2 linked regions of the Solidesulfovibrio magneticus RS-1 genome follow. The protein of the gene in region 1 interacts with the protein of each later gene in a pairwise test. Links are inferred from orthologs where the notes say so. Each region holds a gene or a part of one and is shown in the gene's direction. Other genes may lie near its edges.

The links.
Region 2: the proteins of DMR_RS08145 (region 1) and groL interact in binary tests that used the Escherichia coli proteins (3 or more experiments, as listed by UniProt). The link is inferred for Solidesulfovibrio magneticus RS-1 from one-to-one orthologs.

Annotation. Positions count from the first base shown.
Region 1 is NC_012796.1:1,933,977-1,944,084, reverse strand. What follows is about bases 7,180-10,108. They hold DMR_RS08145 (nucleotide exchange factor GrpE), read left to right. Parts: upstream 7,180-8,343; coding sequence 8,344-8,874; downstream 8,875-10,108. Other genes in these bases: dnaK (molecular chaperone DnaK), read left to right, coding at 8,996-10,108; hrcA (heat-inducible transcriptional repressor HrcA), read left to right, coding at 7,233-8,270. Also shown: modB (molybdate ABC transporter permease subunit), read left to right, coding at 489-1,157; modA (molybdate ABC transporter substrate-binding protein), read left to right, coding at 1,172-1,918; DMR_RS08180 (ATP-binding cassette domain-containing protein), read left to right, coding at 1,991-2,698; DMR_RS08175 (Mbeg1-like protein), read left to right, coding at 2,804-3,622; DMR_RS08170 (4Fe-4S binding protein), read right to left, coding at 3,742-4,533; DMR_RS08165 (substrate-binding domain-containing protein), read right to left, coding at 4,526-5,377; DMR_RS08160 (FadR/GntR family transcriptional regulator), read left to right, coding at 5,605-6,300; DMR_RS08155 (hypothetical protein), read left to right, coding at 6,540-6,902. UniProt on the Escherichia coli protein: Participates actively in the response to hyperosmotic and heat shock by preventing the aggregation of stress-denatured proteins, in association with DnaK and GrpE. It is the nucleotide exchange factor for DnaK and may function as a thermosensor.
Region 2 is NC_012796.1:292,587-302,678, reverse strand. The notes cover bases 4,479-7,391. They hold groL (chaperonin GroEL), read left to right. Parts: upstream 4,479-5,071; coding sequence 5,072-6,712; downstream 6,713-7,391. Other genes in these bases: DMR_RS01150 (cache domain-containing protein), read left to right, coding at 7,351-7,391; DMR_RS01155 (YidH family protein), read left to right, coding at 6,878-7,330; groES (co-chaperone GroES), read left to right, coding at 4,725-5,015; DMR_RS24180 (hypothetical protein), read right to left, coding at 4,479-4,608. In the rest of the region: DMR_RS01190 (nickel-dependent hydrogenase large subunit), read right to left, coding at 1-598; DMR_RS01185 (NADH-quinone oxidoreductase subunit C), read right to left, coding at 611-976; DMR_RS01180 (NADH-quinone oxidoreductase subunit B family protein), read right to left, coding at 1,033-1,476; DMR_RS01175 (respiratory chain complex I subunit 1 family protein), read right to left, coding at 1,507-2,355; DMR_RS01170 (NADH-quinone oxidoreductase subunit 5 family protein), read right to left, coding at 2,355-4,274; more of DMR_RS24180, read right to left, coding at 4,381-4,478; more of DMR_RS01150, read left to right, coding at 7,392-8,424; DMR_RS01145 (cobyric acid synthase), read left to right, coding at 8,425-10,092.

The DNA of each region.
Region 1 (10,108 bases):
GACAAAAATGTCGGACAAAACCGTCGCTTGTGGCGACGCCGCTTCCCTTTGCCATCCAAGGCCTTATACTTTCAGACATTGCCAGGGCTTCTGCCATGGCATCAAGTTTGCTTCAAAGAAAAACAGCCAGGAGGCCGCCATGCTTGTGCCCCTTATCGAAGCCCTGCTTGAAAGACTTCTTCGCAAACAGCCCGCACCGGTTCCCTGTCCCGTGGAACACGACGATCAACGTGACCGCCGACGCGCCAGACGTCAGCAAGACAACTGACACGGCAATATAAAAACAAGTGACTCTCACACTTCTCCATCAAGCGTGCCGCAACGACGTCTGTCGACAGCACAAAGAGACACCCATATTCTATTTGCCGTGACATTCTGTACTTTATGCAATGAAGTCATGTAGGTTGCCCAGATTATCGTCCGCCACGACATAAATGCCTTTCATTTTGTCGCGGCGCAGCGGCAACTGACACGGGAGACGCCTTTTCATGCTAGACGCCAGCGTCCTGCCGCCTCTGCTCCTCACCTTCAAGGTGGCCACCCTGGCCACGGCCCTGGCCGCTCTGCCGGCGGTCTGCCTGGCCCGATTGGCCCAGGTGCGCGATTTCCCCGGCCGCGACGTCGTCGACGCCGTGCTGACACTGCCCATGGTGCTGCCGCCCACGGTCCTTGGCTACTACATCATCGTGGTGCTTGGCCGGCGCGGGATCATCGGCTCCTGGCTGTGGGACGCCTTCGGGGTGACCATCATGTTCACCTGGCAGGGCGCGGTGGTGGCGGCAGCGGTGGTGGCCTTTCCCCTGGTCTACCGTTCGTCCAGGGCGGCCTTTGAGGGTGTGGACGGCAATCTGGAAAACGCGGCCAGGACGCTTGGGGCTTCGGAGACGGCCATCTTTTTACGGGTGTCGTTTCCCCTGGCCCTGCGCGGGGTCGTGGCCGGCGTGGTGCTGGCCCTGGCCCGGGCCATGGGCGAGTTCGGGGCCACCCTCATGGTGGCCGGCAACCTGCCGGGCAAGACCCAAACCCTGTCCCTGGCCGTGTACAGCGCCACTCAGGCCGGCAACGACGCCCTGGCCAACGAACTGGTGCTGCTCATTTCCGTGGCCTGCGTGGCGCTTCTCGTGTTCGTCGCCAGAATCGTGAAACCGAAAGCCTAGAGGATGGAACACGCATGAAAAAACTGCTGCTTACCCTGGCCCTGTGCCTTTCTCTGGCCGCTCCGGCCGCCGCCGGCGACATCACCGTCTCCGCCGCCGCCAGCCTCACCGACGCCTTCAATGAAATCAAGGGCGTGTTCACCAAGGACCATCCCGGCGTCAACGTGACGTTTAATTTCGCCGCCTCCGGCGCGCTGCTCTCCCAGATGGCCCAGGGCGCGCCCGTGGACGTCTTTGCCTCGGCCGACCAGAAGACCATGGACCAGGCCGTCGAGAAAAAGCTCGTTGACGTGCCGACGCGGGTCAACTTCGTCCAGAACGCCCTGGTCATGGCCGTGCCGGCCGATAACCCGGCCAAGCTCAAGGACCTGACCAATCTCACCGCGCCGGCCGTCAAGCGCATCGCCGTCGGCAACCCCGATTCCGTGCCGGTCGGACGTTACACCAAGGCGGCGCTGACCAAGACCGGCCTGTGGGACGCCATCTCCGGCAAGTTTGTTCTGGCCGAGTCCGTGCGCCAGGTGCTCGACTACCTGTCCCGGGGCGAGGTCGATGCCGGTTTCGTCTACGCCACCGACGCCAAGCAGGGCGGCGACAAGGTCAAGACCATCCTTGAAGTGCCCGTGGAAACCCCGGTCACCTACCCCATCGCCGTGTTGGAAGCTGCCAAGGACAAAAAAGACGCCGCCGCCTTCGTGGCTTTCGTCACCGGCTCCAAGGGACAGGCCATCCTGGCCAAGTACGGCTTCAAGAAGCCCTAAGGCCCGCCGTTTCCATGACGCTCCCGGGGCCGGCCCCGGGAGCGTCCAACCAGCCGCCCATCGGAGCCGCCCATGCGCATTGTCGTGGACATCCAGAAAACCTACTGCTGCGGTGGACGCGAATTTCATCTCGACGCCGCTTTTGCCGTGTCCGGCAACCGGGCCGTGCTGTTCGGAGCCTCGGGTTCGGGCAAGACCCTGACGCTGCGCGCCCTGGCCGGCCTGCTGCGGCCCGATTCCGGCTCCATCAGCGTGGACGGCCGGGTCTTTTTCGATTCCGCCCAGGACGTCTTCGTGCCGCCCAGGCTTCGCCGCATCGGCTACGTGTTCCAGGACTACGCCCTTTTTCCCCACCTCACCGTGCGGCAAAACGTCGCCTTTGGCCTCTCACCCCTGACCGGCCGGCTCACGCCCCAGGCCGCCGAGCACGTCCAGAAAACCCTGGCCCTTTTCGGCATCGAGGGGCTGGCCGACCTGCGTCCGGCCCGGATTTCCGGCGGCCAGCGCCAGCGCGTGGCCCTGGCCAGGGCGCTGGTCTGCGAGCCAGGCGCCCTGCTCCTGGACGAACCCTTCTCGGCCCTGGACATTCCCCTGCGCCAGAAGGTGCGGGCCGAGCTGGCCGGCATCCTTTCGCGCCTGGACATTCCGCTGATCATGGTCACCCACGATCCGGCCGATGTGGCCTTTTTCGGCGGCGAGGTGGTGCGCTACGGCGAAGGCCGGGTCATCGACATGCACTCGGCCGAGGACATGCGGCGTTCCATGGTCAAGGTGGCCTAGGGCGGCGAGCCGCCCTGTTGACGCCCTGCCCGCCCGAGCGTAGCCTGGGCCAAAATTGCCCGGCGAAAACGGCCTGTTGCCCCAAGCCGCCGGAAACGGACCGCCATGACCCTGACCGCCGCCAATCTTGACGCCTCCCTGGCTGTTATCACCGAGGCCAGCTACCGAGAAGACGCCTCCCTGATAAGCGCCCTGGAAGGGGCCGGCTACGTCCAGCTCGACCTTGACGGCGACGGCAACGGCACGTCAAAGGCCGGCAGCGCCGCCTTCGACGCCTGGACCACGGTAGCCAACAATCAGACCGTGGCCGTCATCGCCTTTCGCGGCACCGACGACATCGATTATTCCACCGACGGCCTGACGGCTTATCTCGGCAGCGCCGACGCCGCCTACTGGTTCGACACCGTGGGCTACTACGACCAGCTTTCGGCCAAGACGGCCGCTTTTGACGCCGCCGTGGACAGCCTCGGCATCGGCCAGGTCTACGTGACCGGCCACAGCCTCGGCGGCGCGGCCGCCCAGGCCTACATGGCCGCGCATCCCGACGACGCCGACACGCGCTACGCCGCCGTGGTCTTCGGCTCCATGGGCCTGTCCGGCGATGACGCCGGCTATGCCGCCGATGCGCGCATCGTCAATTTCGTCGCGCCGTCGGACTATTCCACGCAGCTCGGCACACAAACCGCCGGCCTGACCGTGAGCTTCAGCGACGCCGCAGGCAGCCTCGACTCGGGCCTTGACCTGTCCACACTGCTGGCCGATCCGGCTTCCTACTTAAGCGTCCACGGCACGGGCCTGTACCTGACCGCCGCCGCCGACTATGACGCGGCCAAAGCCGGCATCCCTTCCACCGAGACGACCACGTTCTTCACCTCCACGGTGACGCTTGGCGGCCTGACCCTGACCGTTTCGCCGCTCGGCTAGCTTCTCCCCCGCCGACCCGGCGCGCCCCCCCTTAAACCTTTCCTATTTGGGGGGTCCGGGGGTCTCAGGCCCCCCGGCCGCCGGAGGCATCTTCTCATCCTTACCCCTTTCCATCACCCCTAGCTGCGCCCCGCTTCGCGGGGCTTGCGGCCGAGGCCGATGGCGTCGACGGGGCAGCTGTCCAGGCAATCGCCGCAGTTGGTGCAGTTGGTTTCCTCGGGCCGGGTCGCCATTTCGCAGACCGTGGCGCATTTGCCGCAGCCGTTGCAGGCCGAGGTTTTGTAGACCTTGAACAGCGACGCGCCCTTGAGGAGCTCCAGCGCCCCGCCGGTGGGGCAGGCGAAGCGGCACCAGGCTCCGGCCAGGGCCAGGCCCAGGACGAAAAACCCCAGCACCGCGCCGGTGCGCCACAGCCACAACGGCATGGCGTGCTCGAAGGTCAGGGCGGCGGCCTGGAAAAAGGCTCCCACCCGGATGGGCACGTCCACCCGGGGCTGGCCCAGGGCGTAGTAGACGTAGAGGCAGCCGGCCAGGGCCAGGTACTTGCCCGTCGCGGTCCACCGGAACAACCGGGACATGCGGCCAACGACGGCCCGGCCGAAGGGGGCGAGCTGGCCGGCCAGGGACACGGCCAGCCCCCCCGGGCAAGCCCAGCCGCAAAAGGCCCGGCCAAAAAGGAGCAGGCTGGCCGGCAGGGCGAGCCAAAAGCCCCAGTACATGGGCAACAGCCGGCCGTGGCAGGTGATGACCGGGCAGTTCTGGCAGCTCACGTAGGGTACGACGAAGGGACAACGCAGGATGCCATAGAGACTCCACTGCCCAAGGACGGCCGCGCCAAGGACCTGGGTCGCCCTACGCCAGACCTTCAGCCGCGTTTTCGGGGCGGCCTTGGCCGCCAGGCTCTCAGACATCCCGCACTCCGTATTTTTCCACCAGTTCGCGGCCCTTGTCCGACACGGCCGGCACGAAGCCCATGCGCTCGAAATGGGCTTGGCCCTCGGGCGAAACGAGATAGCCGGCATAGGCCTCGGCCAGTTCCCGGTTTTTGGCGCTTTGCATGACGCCCACGGTGAAAGTCATGGGCGGCGGGGGGAAGAGCTTCTCGTCGATGGGCACGATGTCCACCCGCCCGGCGAAGGCCGGCAGGCGGGTAAGCCGCAGTTCCACCACCGAGACATCGCCCCGGCCGGCAATGACGTCGTCCATGGTGCGCTGGACGCAACTGCCCATGACAACGGCGTTTTTCTTGGCCGCTTCCAGAACGCCGGCCTTTTCCAGGATTTTAAACGCCGCCGCGCCGCCAGGCGGCGAGGCCTCCGGGGCCAGTACCACCTTGACGCCGGACCGGGCCAGGTCGGCCACGCTGGCGATGCCGGCCGGATTGCCCTTGGGCGTGACCAGCACGTATTGGGTGAAGCACAAGGGCTTGAACCAGGCCATCTTGCCCTCGGCCCGCAATTTCTTGGCCAGATCGAGAACCCGGCCGGCGAAGACGTCGGTGGTGGCCGATCCCAGAAGCGACTTGCCCAGGGCGGCGGCAAAGGCTCCGGTATAGACGACCGTGGCCCCGCGCGCCGCCTCGAAGGCGGCGTTGGCCGGCATCATGGCCTCGGCCAGCCCGCCGCAGGACCAGACCTGCAACACCTCGCCCGGGCCCGAAGCGGCCGCCGGCCGCGCTCCCAGGAGCGCCGTCCCGGCCGAGGCCGCGGCCAATTGCAAAAACCGCCGGCGCGACGCGCCAGTTTCCTTTTCCATGCATCCCTCCCGGCAAAATACACTGCTGTTGTCGTGAACCCTGCTTCCTACCCGCGCCACCGCGCCAAATCCAATACATGCTTCCGATGGCAGGCCGAAAAATCCATCGGAAGGCCCGATTTTGGCTTGCCAAAGGGTGGTCTTTGCGCGCAAACCCGGGAAGCCCCCTTGACATGGCCCCAGGCCGGCACTAGAGACGCTCAAGACTTTGAGGAGATCATCAGACGATGCCCGCCCGCCTGAGCCCGGTCCGTTCGCGCAAACTGTGCGACCTCGTCATCCAGCAGATCCAGGAAAAGATCTCGCTGGGCATTTTCGCGCCGGGCACCAAGATCCCCACCGAACCGACGCTCATGGCCCAACTCGGGGTCGGACGCTCCACCGTGCGCGAAGCCATCCGCGTGCTGGTCAGCGCCGGCCTGCTGGAAGTGCGCCAGGGCGACGGCACCTATGTCCTCAGCGGCGCGTCCGGCCAGGAACCCCTGGAATACCGCCTGCGCCGGGCCACGGCCGTGGAGATCCGCGAGGTGCGCCGCATCATCGAGGTGGAAACCGCCCGCCTGGCCGCCGGCAACCGCACCGAGGCCGATCTGGAAACCATGCGCGATTGCCTGGCCCGCAAGAAAGCCGCCGTGGCCGCCGGCGACACCCATGGCTACGTGGCCGCCGACGTCGCTTTCCACTCCGCCGTGGCCGCCGCCAGCGGCAACAGCCTGCTGGCCGACCTGTACCGCAGCTTCTGCATGGTATTTCAGGATTTTCTCGACCATCTCATCGCTGATGTCGGCGTCAACCGCTACCAGGACCACATCCACAACGGCCTCCTCGACGCCATCACCCGCCAGGACGGCCCGGAAGCGGCCCGGTTCGCCATGGAAGGCCTCGACCACTTCACCAGCGACATCAAGGCCTTGGGAGAATAGCCAGGAGGCTCTTTTTTTTGCTGTTGACAAACATCAGATGATAAGACAGCAGATCAGCTTGTGCGCGGCGGCAGTCGCCTGTCTGGAGTAGCCCGCCGCAAAACAGCAGATGATATGATGGAGCTGTCGCTTCGCCGTCCCGGGACGGCCCTCCTTGGCCGAGAGCGTGACAACATAAACATCAGATGATATGACTTAGTAGCGCCGGCAGTCGCAACGCCGGCCAAATTGGAGCATCCATGCGCCTTTCCCGTTCCGTCGTCGCCGTGACCCTGTCGGCCTGCATCGGCTACTGCGCCGTGCTGGCCGACGCCTCGCCCAGCCGCCACGAGGCCCGTGAATCCAAGATGTCCCTGTCCGGCCTGGGCCAACTTCTGCCCCAGGTGTCGCCGGCCGCCTCGGCCGTGGTGGCCGCTCGCCAAGGCTTCCGCGAACTGCGCGGCATGGTGCAGTCCTCGGCCCTCATGCACGATTCCCGGCCTTCGGACGAAGCCGCTCGGCAGGCCCATGTGGCCCTGTGGGCCGCCCTGGAAGCCGATCTGCGCCCGGCCCCGACCGACCTGGGCCCCGGCCCTTCGGGCTTACTCCCCGGCCAGGACTGAGCCGGCCGGCCCACGCCGATCCCTTCGAGGCGCCCACGGCCGGTCTGGGACCACACCCAGCCGTAACGGGGCCAGGAAGCGGGACTGCCGCTGTCTGACCATATCTCTCGGCTCCAATGCCGCCCCGCCCACGGGGCGGCGGCCGGCGCGCAAGCCGCGGCGCGCCGGCCCCCTTTGGGGGAAGCGCTTTCGCCCGCCCCTTTCCAAACGCAAAATACTCGTGATTCCTGCATGATGCCGGGCATTTTCCGGCCTCTCCCTTGACACCGGACCATTCGGTTGTTACCCGTTTGGCACTCGAAAGCCACGAGTGCCAAACGGGGACACGCCATGCCTCTTGCCGAACGCGAACGGGAAGTTCTGACCACCATCATCGAAGCCTATGTCGCTTCGGCCGCGCCCGTGGGTTCCCGCATCGTGTCCAAGCGCAGTTCGCTGGGCCTTTCCGCCGCCTCCATCCGCAACATCATGGCCGACCTCACCGAGGCCGGCTACCTGGAGCAGCCCCACACCTCGGCCGGCCGCGTGCCCACGGCCAAGGCCTTTCGGCTCTATCTCGACCAGGTCATGCAGGTGGCCCCCCTGGGCGAAGACCAGATGCGCCGCATCCGCGACAACCTCACCTTGGCCGGCCTGGAGATCGACGACGTGCTGCGCCAGACCTCGCGGCTGCTGTCTGGCCTGTCGCTCCAGGTGTCGGTGGTCATCGCCCCCAATCCGGCCGGCGCGCGCTTCAAGCGCATCGACTTTTCCCTGCTCAACCCCGGCCTGGTCATGGTCATCCTGGTGCTCCAGGGCGGTCTTGTGCGCAAGCGCGTCATCGAGACCACCCCGGACGTCACCGGCGACGATCTGGTCGTGTGCGCCAATTACCTGAACCATCTTTTCACCGACCGAACCCTGGCCGAAGTCCGGGCCAGCATCGTGCGCGAGATGGACGAGGCCCGGCGTTCGCTCAACGCCCTGTGTCTGCGCGCCCTGACCATGGCCCGCTCGGCCTTTGAGCAGGAGCGCGCCCCAGCCAGCGAAGTCATCGTCGACGGCACGCCCAACATGCTGGCCCAGCCCGAATTCACCGACGCCGAACACATGCGCGAGCTTATGCGCGTCCTGGAAGAGCGCACGATTCTGCTCGACCTTCTGGACAAAACCGTAAACGAGCTTAAAACGGTCATCATACTCGGCGATGAGTCGGACCAGGCCGCCCTGGCCGATCTTGGCGTCATCACCGCCCCGTATGGGTCGGGATCGCGCGCCCAGGGCGCCATCGGCCTCATCGGCCCCCTGCGCATGGATTACGCCCGGCTCGTTCCGGTGGTGAACTACACCGCCGGGGCGCTCACCCGGTTGCTCGATCGGCACTATTAGCCTCGACTCGTCCGCGACCGCCCGGGCCTGCCTGGGCTTTTCGTCGCGCCCAAACGTTTGTTGTGGAGGAATCATGGTCCCTGAGGAAAAACTGCCAGACGCCGAAACCGCCCCCGAAACCCCGGCCGAGGAAACCCCGGCCACCCCGGAGGACACCATCGAACGCCTGCGCGCCGAAATTGCCGCCGAAGCCGACAAGCGCCTGCGCGCCCTGGCCGAAACGGAAAATCTCAAGAAGCGGCTCATCAAGGAAAAGGAAGATTTCCAGAAATACGCCACCGAAAGCCTGGTCTCGGAACTGATTCCGGTGCTTGACCATCTCGACCTGGCCCTGGCCCACGGACGCGGCAACGAAGCCTGCAAGGACTTTGTCGTCGGCGTGGACATGACCCGCAAGGCCTTCATCGACATCCTGGCCCGCCACGGCGTCACGGAATTCGGCGCGGTCGGCGAAGCCTTCGATCCCGAGACCCACGAGGCCATCGGCGTGGCCAGCGTGGCCGGTCTGGCCGAAGACGCCGTGGCCCAGGTGGTCCAGCGCGGCTATCTGCTGCGCGGCCGACTGCTGCGCCCGGCCAAGGTCATGGTCAACAAGGCGCAATAAATCGTTTTTTCGCGGCTGCCCCTTTACTCGCCGAAAACGGGGCTTATATAGCTCTCGTTCGAGAAATACCGCGCCGCAAGGCACAAGCACATACAGGCAATGATAAGGAGGAAAGGCTGATATGGGTAAAATCATCGGGATCGACCTCGGGACCACCAACTCCTGCGTTTATGTCATGGAGGGCAAGGACCCGAAGTGCGTCACCAACCCCGAAGGCGGACGCACCACCCCGTCCATCGTGGCCTTTACCAAGGAGCGGCTGGTCGGCGAGATCGCCAAACGCCAGGCCGTGACCAATCCCGAGCGCACCATCTTCGCCATCAAGCGCCTCATGGGTCGCCGTTACGACGCCCCCGAGGTCAAGCATTGGCTGGAGCACTGCCCCTACAAGATCGTCGAGGGCCAGGGCGGCGACGCCTATGTCGAGGTCGAGGGCAAGAAGTACAGCCCGGCCGAGATCTCGGCCATCATCCTCGGCAAGCTCAAAAAGGACGCCGAGGCCTATCTCGGCGAGCCCGTCACCGAAGCCGTCATCACCGTGCCGGCCTACTTCAACGACGCCCAGCGCCAGGCCACCAAAGACGCCGGCCGCATCGCCGGCCTTGAGGTCAAGCGCATCATCAACGAGCCCACGGCCGCGTCCCTGGCCTACGGTTTCGACAAAAAGGCCAACGAGAAGATCGCGGTCTTCGACCTTGGCGGCGGCACGTTTGACATCTCCATCCTCGAAGTCGGCGACAACGTCGTCGAAGTGCGCGCCACCAACGGCGACACCTTCCTGGGTGGCGAGGACTTCGACCATCGCGTCATCAGCTATCTGGTCGACGAGTTCAAGAAAGAGAACGGCATCGACCTGTCCCAGGACCGCATGGCCCTGCAGCGTCTCAAGGAAGCCGGCGAAAAAGCCAAGAAAGAACTGTCCACGGCCATGGAGACCGAGGTCAACCTGCCATTCATCACGGCCGACGCCTCCGGTCCCAAGCACATGATGGTGAAAATCACCCGGGGCAAGCTCGAATCCCTGGTCGATGACCTGGTCAAGCGCACCGTCGAGCCCTGCCGCAAGGCCCTGGCCGACGCCGGCCTCAAGGCCTCGGACATCGATGAAGTCGTGCTGGTCGGCGGCATGACCCGCATGCCCCTGGTCTCCAAGACCGTGCAGGAGTTCTTCGGCAAGGAGCCCAACCGCTCGGTCAACCCCGACGAGGTCGTGGCCATGGGCGCGGCCATCCAG
Region 2 (10,092 bases), 1.6 Mb from region 1 along the record:
CCTTGCCGCAGCAGCGCTTTTTCACGGTGTAGTCGTTAAGGATGGTGGAGGTGAGCTGGCGGATCTCCTTCTCGGCGATGGCGACCTGCTCTTCGATCCACTTGCACTGTTCCGGGGTCAGGTCACGGCGCACGCCGCCGATGACGTTGACGGAAACCACGACGCGGTTGCCGCAGGTGGCTTCCATGATGTCCATGATGCGCTCGCGAACGCGCCAGAACTGCATGAACAGGCTCTCGAAGCCGAAGGCGTCGGCGAAAAGCCCCAGCCACAACAGATGGGAGTGCACGCGGTGCAGCTCGCCCCAGATGGTGCGCAGGTACTTGGCGCGGCGCGGCACTTCCACGCCCATGATCTGCTCGACGCCTTCGCAGTAGCACAGGGCGTGCAGGCAGGAGCAGATGCCGCAGACGCGCTCGACGATCTGGATCATCTGGTTGAAGTCGCGGACTTCGCAGAGTTTTTCCAGACCGCGGTGGACATAGCCCAGGGTGGGCAGGGCCTCGACGACGATTTCGTCCTCGATGGTGAGCTTTAAGTGCAGCGGCTCCGGCAAGACCGGATGCTGCGGGCCGAACGGCAATATAGTACGGGCCATATGCTTCCCTCTTTAAGACTGTTTTTCGGCCACGCTGACCTTGCAGAACGGCATGGCGCGGACTTCAGCTTCAAGGTACAAGGCCCCGCCGAAATCGAGGACGATGTCGGAGAAGCAGATGCCGAATTGGTCGCGGATCTCGTTTTCGATGAGCAGCGCGCAGAAGTACACCGGCGAGATGCTCGGCACCACGGTCTCCTTGGGGATGGAGAGCCGGTAGTGCTTCATGACCAGATCTTTGTCGTAGTGATACAGGATTTCAAAGCCGGCCTCGCCGCAGTCCACGGCGGACATGGTCACCTGCCGCCAGCCGTCGTCAAAGCACTCCTTGGCCACGGCGGCGACTTGATCGAGGCTCAGAGGTATCGTTTCCAGCACGGTAATCTCCTGGAAATCGGGGAAAACCCCGGTTGCATCCGAGTTCTCGGCAACCCTTAGGCGGTCATGCCGAGCAGTTTCTTCACCTTTTCCAGGGCCGCCACCACGCCGTCGATGATGGCCTCGGGGCGGGCCGGGCAGCCGGGCACGTACACGTCCACGGGGATGACCTTGTCCACGCCGCCGACGACATTGTAGGCTTCGCGGAACACGCCGCCCGAGCAGCCGCAAGCGCCGATGGCGATGACGGCCTTGGGGGTGGGCATCTGGTCGTAGATGTTTTTGAGCACGTGCTTGTTGCGCTGGTTGACGGTGCCGGTCACGAGCAGCACGTCAGCGTGCTTGGGGTTGCCGATGTTTAAGATGCCGAAGCGTTCAATGTCGTAAAGGGGCGTGAGGCAGGCCAGCACCTCGATGTCGCAGCCGTTGCAGCTGCCGCAGTCGAAGTGGACCACCCACGGGGATTTGATGCGTCCCTGATTGATCAGATTGCCTAACATGGCGTGCTCTCTCTTTTGGCTTCTCGGTGGTTATTGGGCATAGAGCCACAGCAAGTTGACCACGGTGAGGACCAGCCCCATGCCGACGGCGGACTTGAGCATGACCCGCCAGGTGAGGCGCGCCGTGACGTTGTCCACGATGATTTCGGCCATGTAGGTCAGGGCCACGAGCACGATCATGCCGACAAAGCTGGTGGACCAGAACAACGCGCAGATGCCAAGGACCAGGATCACCTCGTACCAGTGGGCGATCTCGATCATGGCCAGGTAGGGCCCGGAGTACTCGGTGTAGACGCCGCGCACCAGTTCCTGGTGGGCGTGGGCGCTGGCCGAGATGTCAAAGGGCGATTTGCGCAGCTTGATGGTGAGCGCGTAGCCAAGGACAATGAACATCAGCGGCAGGTCATAGAGCATGGGCCGGCTGAGTTCAAAGACCGCGCTGACCTTGAAGCTACCGGTCACCATGGCGATGGAGGCAAACACGAGGATCAAAAGCGGCTCGTAGGCCAGCATCTGGAGCAACTCGCGCTGGCCGCCGATCTGGCTGTAGGGCGACGGCGAGGCCAGGGCGCCCATGACCAGGAAGACCGCGCCGATGGTCAGCACGAAGAAGATGAGCAGCAGATCGGAGCCGGTAAAGAGCAACACCACGGACAGGGCCGCGCCGACGAGGTAAACGTAGGCGCAAAGGGCCTGCCAGGTGTTGACGAGCATGGGCTGTTTGCCCAGGAGCTTGAGCACGTCGTAGAGCGGCTGGAGGATCGGCGGGCCGTAGCGGGACTGCAGCCAGGCGGTGATGCGGCGGTCCACGCCGGTAATGAGCGCGCCGAGAATCGGGGCCGCGACCAGGGCCAGGACGGCGAGAAGGATTTTGGTCATCACAGGGCGCCTCCAAAGAGCATGATCACCAGCACGGCCAGGGCGATGACGTTGATCCACTTGGAGAGCATGGCCTCTCCAAAGAACTGTTCCAGGTAGTAGTTGCCGGACACGGCCGTGACGTTCTGGCCGAGGGGGCCAAGGAAGCCGGGCTTGCCGTCAACGGCGGTCTGCTCGCCGCACATGTAGGGGCCAACCGCCTGGGCGGCCGTGATCTTGCGGGTCTGGCGCAGGGCGAAGAAAAAGCCCAGGCCAAGCAGGATAAACAGCGGATAAACCAGGAAGACGCCGGTGGACGATTCAAAGTTGCCGAATCGCAGCACGTACGGCGCGGTCTTATAGTACATGGCCACCACGGGAGCGACCAGGCCGTTGTAGACCAGGGGCGAGAAGAAGCTCAACACCACGGCCAGGCCGGCCAGGAGGTAGAGCGGTCCCCGGATGGTGCTGTCCTGGGCTTCGGGAGCGGCCTTGGCAAAGGGCGTGGCCAGCATGAGGCCGGCCCAGCGGCACCAGAAGAGCACGGTGACGCCCGAACCCAGGGCCAGCATGATCATGAGCAGGAACTGGCCGTGGGCCGACTCGATGGCCATCCACTTGGCCATGAGCATGCCGAAAGGCGGCAGCATCATGGTCAGGATGCCGATGACGGCGACCAGGGCCGTGCGGGGCATGCGGGCGAACAGGCCGCGCATGTCCTCGATGTCGCGGGAGCCGATCTTCTGCTCGATGGCCCCGACGCACAGGAACATGAGCGCCTTGGAGATGGCGTGGAACAGGATCAGCAGGATGGCCGCGGTGATGGCGGCCGGGGTGTTGATGCCGGCGCAGGCAATAATGAGCGCCAGGTTGGAGATGGTGGAGTAGGCCAGGATCTTCTTGCCGTTGGACTGGCCGGCGGCCAGGCAGGCCGTGGCCAAAAACACGAAGCCCCCGAACAGGGCCACGAAGTTGCTGAAGTAGGTGCCGGCGTAGATCGGGGCCAGGCGCACGATGATGTAGACGCCGGCCTTGACCATGGTCGAGGAGTGGAGCAAGGCCGAAACCGGGGTGGGAGCCACCATGGCCCCGGTGAGCCAGCTCTGGAACGGGGCCTGGGCGGCCTTGGTCATGCCGGCGAAGACCAGCAGGAACATGGGCACGAGGATGGCCCCGCCGGCCACGGCGAATTCCGGTCCGCGAGCCAGGATCTCCTGGAGCGACAGGGTGCCGGTGACCTTGTACAGGAGCATGACGCCAAACAGGAAGGCCGTGCCGCCGAGCACGTTCATCCACAGGGCGCGTTCCGCGTTCTTGCGGGCGATCTCGGTGTCGTCATGGCCGATGAGCATGAACGAACACAGCGTGGTGCATTCCCAGAAGAAGTACATCCACAGCATGTTGTTGGCCAAAACGAGGCCGTTCATGGCGCCCAGGAACAGGACGATGAAGAAAAAGAACTGAGGCTGTTTCGACGTGGTCAGATGCAGATGTTCCTCGTGTTCCTTCATGTAGCCGATGCCGTACACGGCGATGAGGGAACCGACGATGGACACCACCAGCACCATGACGAGGCTGAGGTCGTCCGCGAAAAAGGCCGGCGTCGCGCCGTGGTCCTGGATCATGAAGAAGTCGAACCAAATAAGTCCGACGATCTGGGCCACGGTGAGCCATACGATGATCTGGTTTTTGCGTTTCAAGCCGACCAGCAACACCACGGCGAGGATCAGGAAGTCACCAAGGGTGACCAGTGAACCCCATAGTGGCGCCGGCGACATGATGAACGCGCCGCCCCGAAGCATGGCCAACGACGCGAGTATGAGTACTCCCGCCGTGGCGACCAGGATGACCTTGCGCACATTTTGCTCTCGCAAAACGAGCAACACGGCTGCGACCAAAAATGGCAGCAGCACCGTCACAAAGACCAGCGTGTCGAGCATAGGCACCTCGATAAAAAGGTTAGGGGACCGCCTGGGACACACGCTCCGCCTCCGCCGCGAGGCAAAACTATCCGCTAGCACCGCGGCCGCCTGCTATTGGATGGTTCTAGGCCCCTGTGGAGAGAGCGTCAAGTTTATGCGGTTTACTGGAAAATGCCATCCGCCGCAACAGCGTGATTCCTTTCACAAGGGTATCTTGCGTCCCAAAACCTGCCCAAAAGCCCTCCTGAAACAGCAGACCATCTGCCATCTGCCCGTTTTTTACAAAAATCATCAAATATACAAGCGACTTATTTCGAAAACAAAATCTTCCGGCCCGCCAAACTTTTTTCACGCCGACCTCTTGCCTTTCACGCCAATGTGTTTAGATAGTTTCCCGCCGGCGCTGGCACTCGCCGCAAGCGAGTGCCAGCAGCCAATCCATCCGCCAAAAACCATGGAGGTTATTGTATGAAGCTCAAACCCTTAGGCGATCGCGTGCTGGTTAAGCGTCTCGAACAGGAAGAAGTCACCAAGGGCGGCATCATCATCCCTGACTCGGCCAAGGAAAAGCCCATGAAGGGCGAAGTCATCGCCGTGGGTCCGGGCAAGCTGGCCGAAGACGGCAAGCACCTGAAGATGCATGTCGAAAAGGGCGACCTCGTGCTGTTCAACAAGTACGCCGGCACCGAGATCAAGGTCGATGACGAAGACTTCCTCGTCATGCGCGAGGACGACATCCTGGCCGTCATCGAAGCCTAGGGCTTCGCGCCTTTTTCGCTCCAACCATTCCGTATTCTAGCGCAAGGAGAACATACATGGCTGCCAAAGAAATTCTTTTTGATTCCAAAGCCCGCGAGAAGCTGAAAAGAGGCGTCGACAAGCTGGCCAACGCCGTGAAGGTCACCCTTGGACCCAAGGGCCGCAACGTCGTCATCGAGAAGTCCTTCGGTTCCCCGATCATCACCAAGGACGGCGTGACCGTGGCCAAGGAGATCGAACTGGAAGACAAGTTCGAGAACATGGGTGCCCAGATGGTCAAGGAAGTCGCTTCCAAGACCTCCGACATCGCTGGCGACGGCACCACCACCGCCACCATCCTGGCCCAGGCCATCTTCACCGAAGGCGTCAAGCTCGTGGCCGCCGGCCGCAACCCCATGGCCATCAAGCGCGGCATCGACAAGGCCGTGGCCTCGGTCGTGGCTGAGCTGGAGACCCTGGCCAAGCCCACCCGCGACCAGAAAGAGATCGCCCAGGTCGGCACCATTTCCGCCAACTCCGACGCCACCATCGGCAACATCATCGCCGAAGCCATGAACAAGGTCGGCAAGGAAGGCGTCATCACCGTCGAGGAAGCCAAGGGCATGGAAACCACCCTTGACGTCGTCGAGGGCATGCAGTTCGACCGCGGCTACCTCTCCCCCTATTTCATCACCGATCCCGAGCGCATGGTGTGCGAGCTCGACGAGCCGCTGATCCTGATTAACGAGAAGAAGATCACCGCCATGAAGGATCTGCTGCCCGTCCTGGAGCAGGTTGCCAAGATGAGCCGCCCGCTGCTGATCGTGGCTGAAGACATCGAGGGCGAGGCCCTGGCCACCCTGGTCGTCAACAAGCTGCGCGGCACCCTGCAGGTTTGCGCCGTCAAGGCCCCGGGCTTCGGCGACCGCCGCAAGGCCATGCTCGAGGACATCGCCACCCTGACCGGCGGCCAGTGCGTGTCCGAAGACCTGGGCATCAAGCTCGAGAACATGACCCTGGCCGACCTCGGCAAGGCCAAGCGCGTCATCGTGGACAAGGAAAATTCCACCATCGTTGACGGCGCTGGCGACGGCGACAAGATCAAGGCCCGGGTCAAGCAGATCCGCGCCCAGATCGAAGAGACCACCTCCAGCTACGACAAGGAAAAGCTGCAGGAGCGTCTGGCCAAGATCGTCGGCGGCGTGGCCGTCATCAATGTCGGCGCGGCCACCGAGACCGAGATGAAGGAAAAGAAAGCCCGCGTCGAGGACGCCCTCAACGCCACCCGCGCGGCCGTTGAGGAAGGCATCGTTCCTGGCGGCGGCGTCGCTCTCGTGCGCTGCGTCAAGAGCCTGACCGGCATCAAGGCCGTGGACGACGACGAGCAGTCCGGCATCGAGATCGTGCGCCGCGCCATCGAAGAGCCCCTGCGCCAGATCTCCGGCAACGCCGGCTTCGAAGGCTCCATCGTCGTGGCCAAAGTGCGCGACGGCAAGGACGGCTTCGGCTTCAACGCCGCCACCGGCGAATACGAAGACCTGATCAAGGCCGGTGTCATCGACCCCAAAAAGGTCACCCGCATCGCCCTGCAGAACTCCTCCTCCGTGGCCGGCCTGCTCCTGACCACCGAGGCGGCCATCGCCGAGAAGCCCGAGCCGAAAAAGGACATGCCCCCGATGCCCGGCGGCGGCATGGGCGGCATGGGCGGCATGTACTAGCCGACCCGTTTCCTCCACGTTACCGTCACGGGGGCCGCGCGCTGGCGCGGCCCCCGTTTTTTTTGCGACGACCAGAGGCCGTTTCACCGTCGCCAGCCTGCCGCCCTCCCGCGCCTTGCCCCCCGTCCCCGGCTGGTCTAGATTCACGCCGACATCGGAGGCCCCATGACCGACGCCCCTGCCCCGCAACCGGCCGCTTCCGCCGCCCCGGACGCCCGGCCCTACGACCTCACCAACCCCCAGGTGCTCCTGGCCTGGCAGCGCAACCACCTGGCCAACGAACGCACGTTTCTGGCCTGGTGCCGCACGGGACTGGCACTTTTTGGCTTCAGCTTCGTCATCGAGCGCTTCGACTTCTTCATCCGCCAGCTGCAAAACGTGCCCATGTTCGAGGGCATGGCCCACAAGCACCTGCACACCGAGACCGTGACGCTGTCCACCTTCGGCGTGGGTGTTTTGGTCATGGTTGTGGCCGTGTGGCGCTTCTGGTACATCCGACGCTGCATCAACACCGGCGCCAAGACCTTTTCGCCGATCCCGGACATCGTCTTCACCGTGGCCGTGGTCGGCATGATCCTTGGGCTTTTTTCCGTGTTCTGGCATCTCATCATGCAGTGACCGCCAAGGAGGCAGCCGCCATGCGTTTCGCGACCGCCGCTTTCGGAATCATCCTCGCCTGCTGCCTGCTGTGCCCGGCCAACGCCCCAGCCGCCCAGGCCGCGCCGCCGAAGTTCGCCCTGGCCCTGGCCGCCAGCGCCGCCGGCCGCCTCGACGATGCGCTTGCCGCCGTGGAGCAAAGCGCCAAAAGCCTTGGCGCGGCCTACAAGGAACTCTTCCGGGCCACCCCGGCCATGGTCCCCGAGGACCGTGGCCGGCTGCTGCAAAGCTACGCCGTCAAGGACGGCACGGTCGCTTTCCGCGACCTCCAAGGCCCCTGCGGCCCGGACCCGGCCGCCAAGGCCCCCTGCCAGTCCCTCTATTTCTACGACGGCGAAAACTTCTCCGACAATCTCTTCCGGGAGCTGGCCGCCCTGGGCAGCCTCGCCCCGGCCATGGCCGCCGGCTACGGCGCGCTGCCCTACTCCTGGGTCTACCTGACCACCCCGGACCAGGGATTCGCCATCTACCCCACCCTGCCCCTGGTGGAGGCCGTCAACAATTATAAGCCCACGGACAAGGACTTTTACACCGCCGCCGATTTCGCGGCCAAGGCCTGCGGCTGGCAGTCGCCCTACCTCGATCTGGCCGGCGACGGCATGATGGTCACGGTGTCCTGCCCGGTCTACGACGGCGAGACGCTACTCGCCGTGTCGTCGCGAGACGTCACCATCAGCCAGCTCTCCGGCCGGGTCATGGCCGATCTGGCCGCCATCCCCGGCGCGCGGGCCTTTCTGATGAACCGGCGCGGCAAGGCCATCGCCGTCAGCGACCCCCGGCTCGCCGCCGCCATCGACGCCATAAACGCCAAGGCCGAGGAGGCCGTGGTCTATTTCCGGGCCGACCGGGGGCTGGCCGCCATGGGCCTGGAAAAGGCCGAGGACTCGCCCGACGACGGCCTGAACGCCATCGGCGAGGCCGTCATCGAACGGGCCGAAACAGAAAAGAAGTGGCCCATGGCCTTTGTCTCGGGCAAGGACATGGTGCTGGCGGCGCGCCTTCGCGCCACGGGCTGGCATCTCGTGCTGGTGATGCCGCAAAAAGCAGTCAATTAATTGAAAGAAAAAGCTTTTCCCCACGGCGGCAATCTGCGCGCCCTGGCCGCCGAGGCCGGACGCGACCCATCCGAAATCCTCGACGCCTCGGCCAGCATCAATCCGCTGGGGCCGCCGCCCTGGCTGCGCGACGTCTTAAGCGCCGCCGTCGCCGACCTCGTCCACTACCCGGACCCGGACTGCACCGCGCTCCTTGAGGCCGCCTCGGCCCGCTACGGCGCGCCAGCCTCCCATTTCGTGGCCGGCAACGGCACAAGCCAACTCCTTTTCGCCCTGCCGCGCTGCACCGGCCTGGCCCGGGCGGTCATCCCCTCCCCGGCCTACACCGACTACGCCGTGGCCTGCCACAAGTCCGGCATGGACGTGCGCCGGCTGCCCGGCTCGGAATTCGACGGCTTCGCCCCCCAGCTCGACCGCATCGAGGCCGTGCTGCGCTCGCCCTCCCTGGTTGTCATCGCCAGCCCCGCCAACCCCACCGGCGTCGTCACCGACGCCACCGCCATCATTGAGCTGGCCGGCCGTCACCCCCAGAGCCTGTTTTTGGTGGACGAGGCCTTTGCCGACTTCGTGCCCGGCTTTACGAGCCTGGCCGGCGAGGACCGGCCCCACAACGTGGCCGTGCTGCTCTCGCTCACCAAAAGCTTCGCCATACCCGGCCTGCGCCTGGGGCTGCTCGCCGCCAGCCCCGATCTGGCCGACTGGGTGCGCCGCACCCTGGCCCCGTGGTCGGTGGGAACCCTCCCCCAGGCCGTGGGCCTGCGCGCCCTGGCCGACAGGACCTTTCTGGAGGATACCCGGGCCGCCCTGCCCGGCCTGCGCCAGCGGCTGGCCGAAGGGCTGGCCGGCCTTGGCCTCACGGTCTTCCCGAGCCAGGCCAATTTCCTGCTGGCCCGGCTGTCGCTTTCCGGCCCCAACGCCCCGGAGGTCTGCCGCCGCCTCTTAACTGAACACGGCGTGGCCCTTCGCGACTGCACCAATTTTTCCGGCCTTTCCGACCGCTACCTGCGCCTGGCCGTGCGCCCCGAGGCCGAGACCGACCGCATCCTGGACGCCCTGGCCGCCGTGCTGGCCGCCTGCCCCATGCCCGCCTCCCGCCCCCGGCCCAAGACCCCGGCGCTTATGGTCCAAGGGACCACCTCCAGCGCCGGCAAATCCGTGCTCACCGCCGGCCTGTGCCGGCTGCTGGCCCGGGCCGGCTACAAGGTCGCGCCGTTTAAATCGCAAAACATGTCGCTCAATTCCGGAGTCACGGCCGACGGCCTGGAAATGGGCCGGGCGCAGATCGTCCAGGCCCGAGCCTGCCGGCTGGCCCCGGACGCGCGCATGAACCCCATCCTTTTAAAGCCCACCTCGGACCTCGGCTCCCAGGTCATTGTCCTTGGCAAACCGGTCGGAACCATGCGCGTGGCGGACTACATCGCCTACAAACCCACGGCCTTCGCCGCCGCCCGGGAGGCCTACGACGCCCTGGCCGGCCAGGCCGACGTCATGGTGCTCGAAGGAGCCGGCAGCCCGGCCGAGGTCAATCTCAAGGCCCATGACATCGTCAACATGGCCATGGCCCGCCATGCCGGGGCCAGCGTGCTGCTGGCCGCCGACATCGACCGGGGCGGCGCCTACGCCGGGCTGCTGGGCACCATGGAATGCCTGCCCGAAGCCGAACGGGCG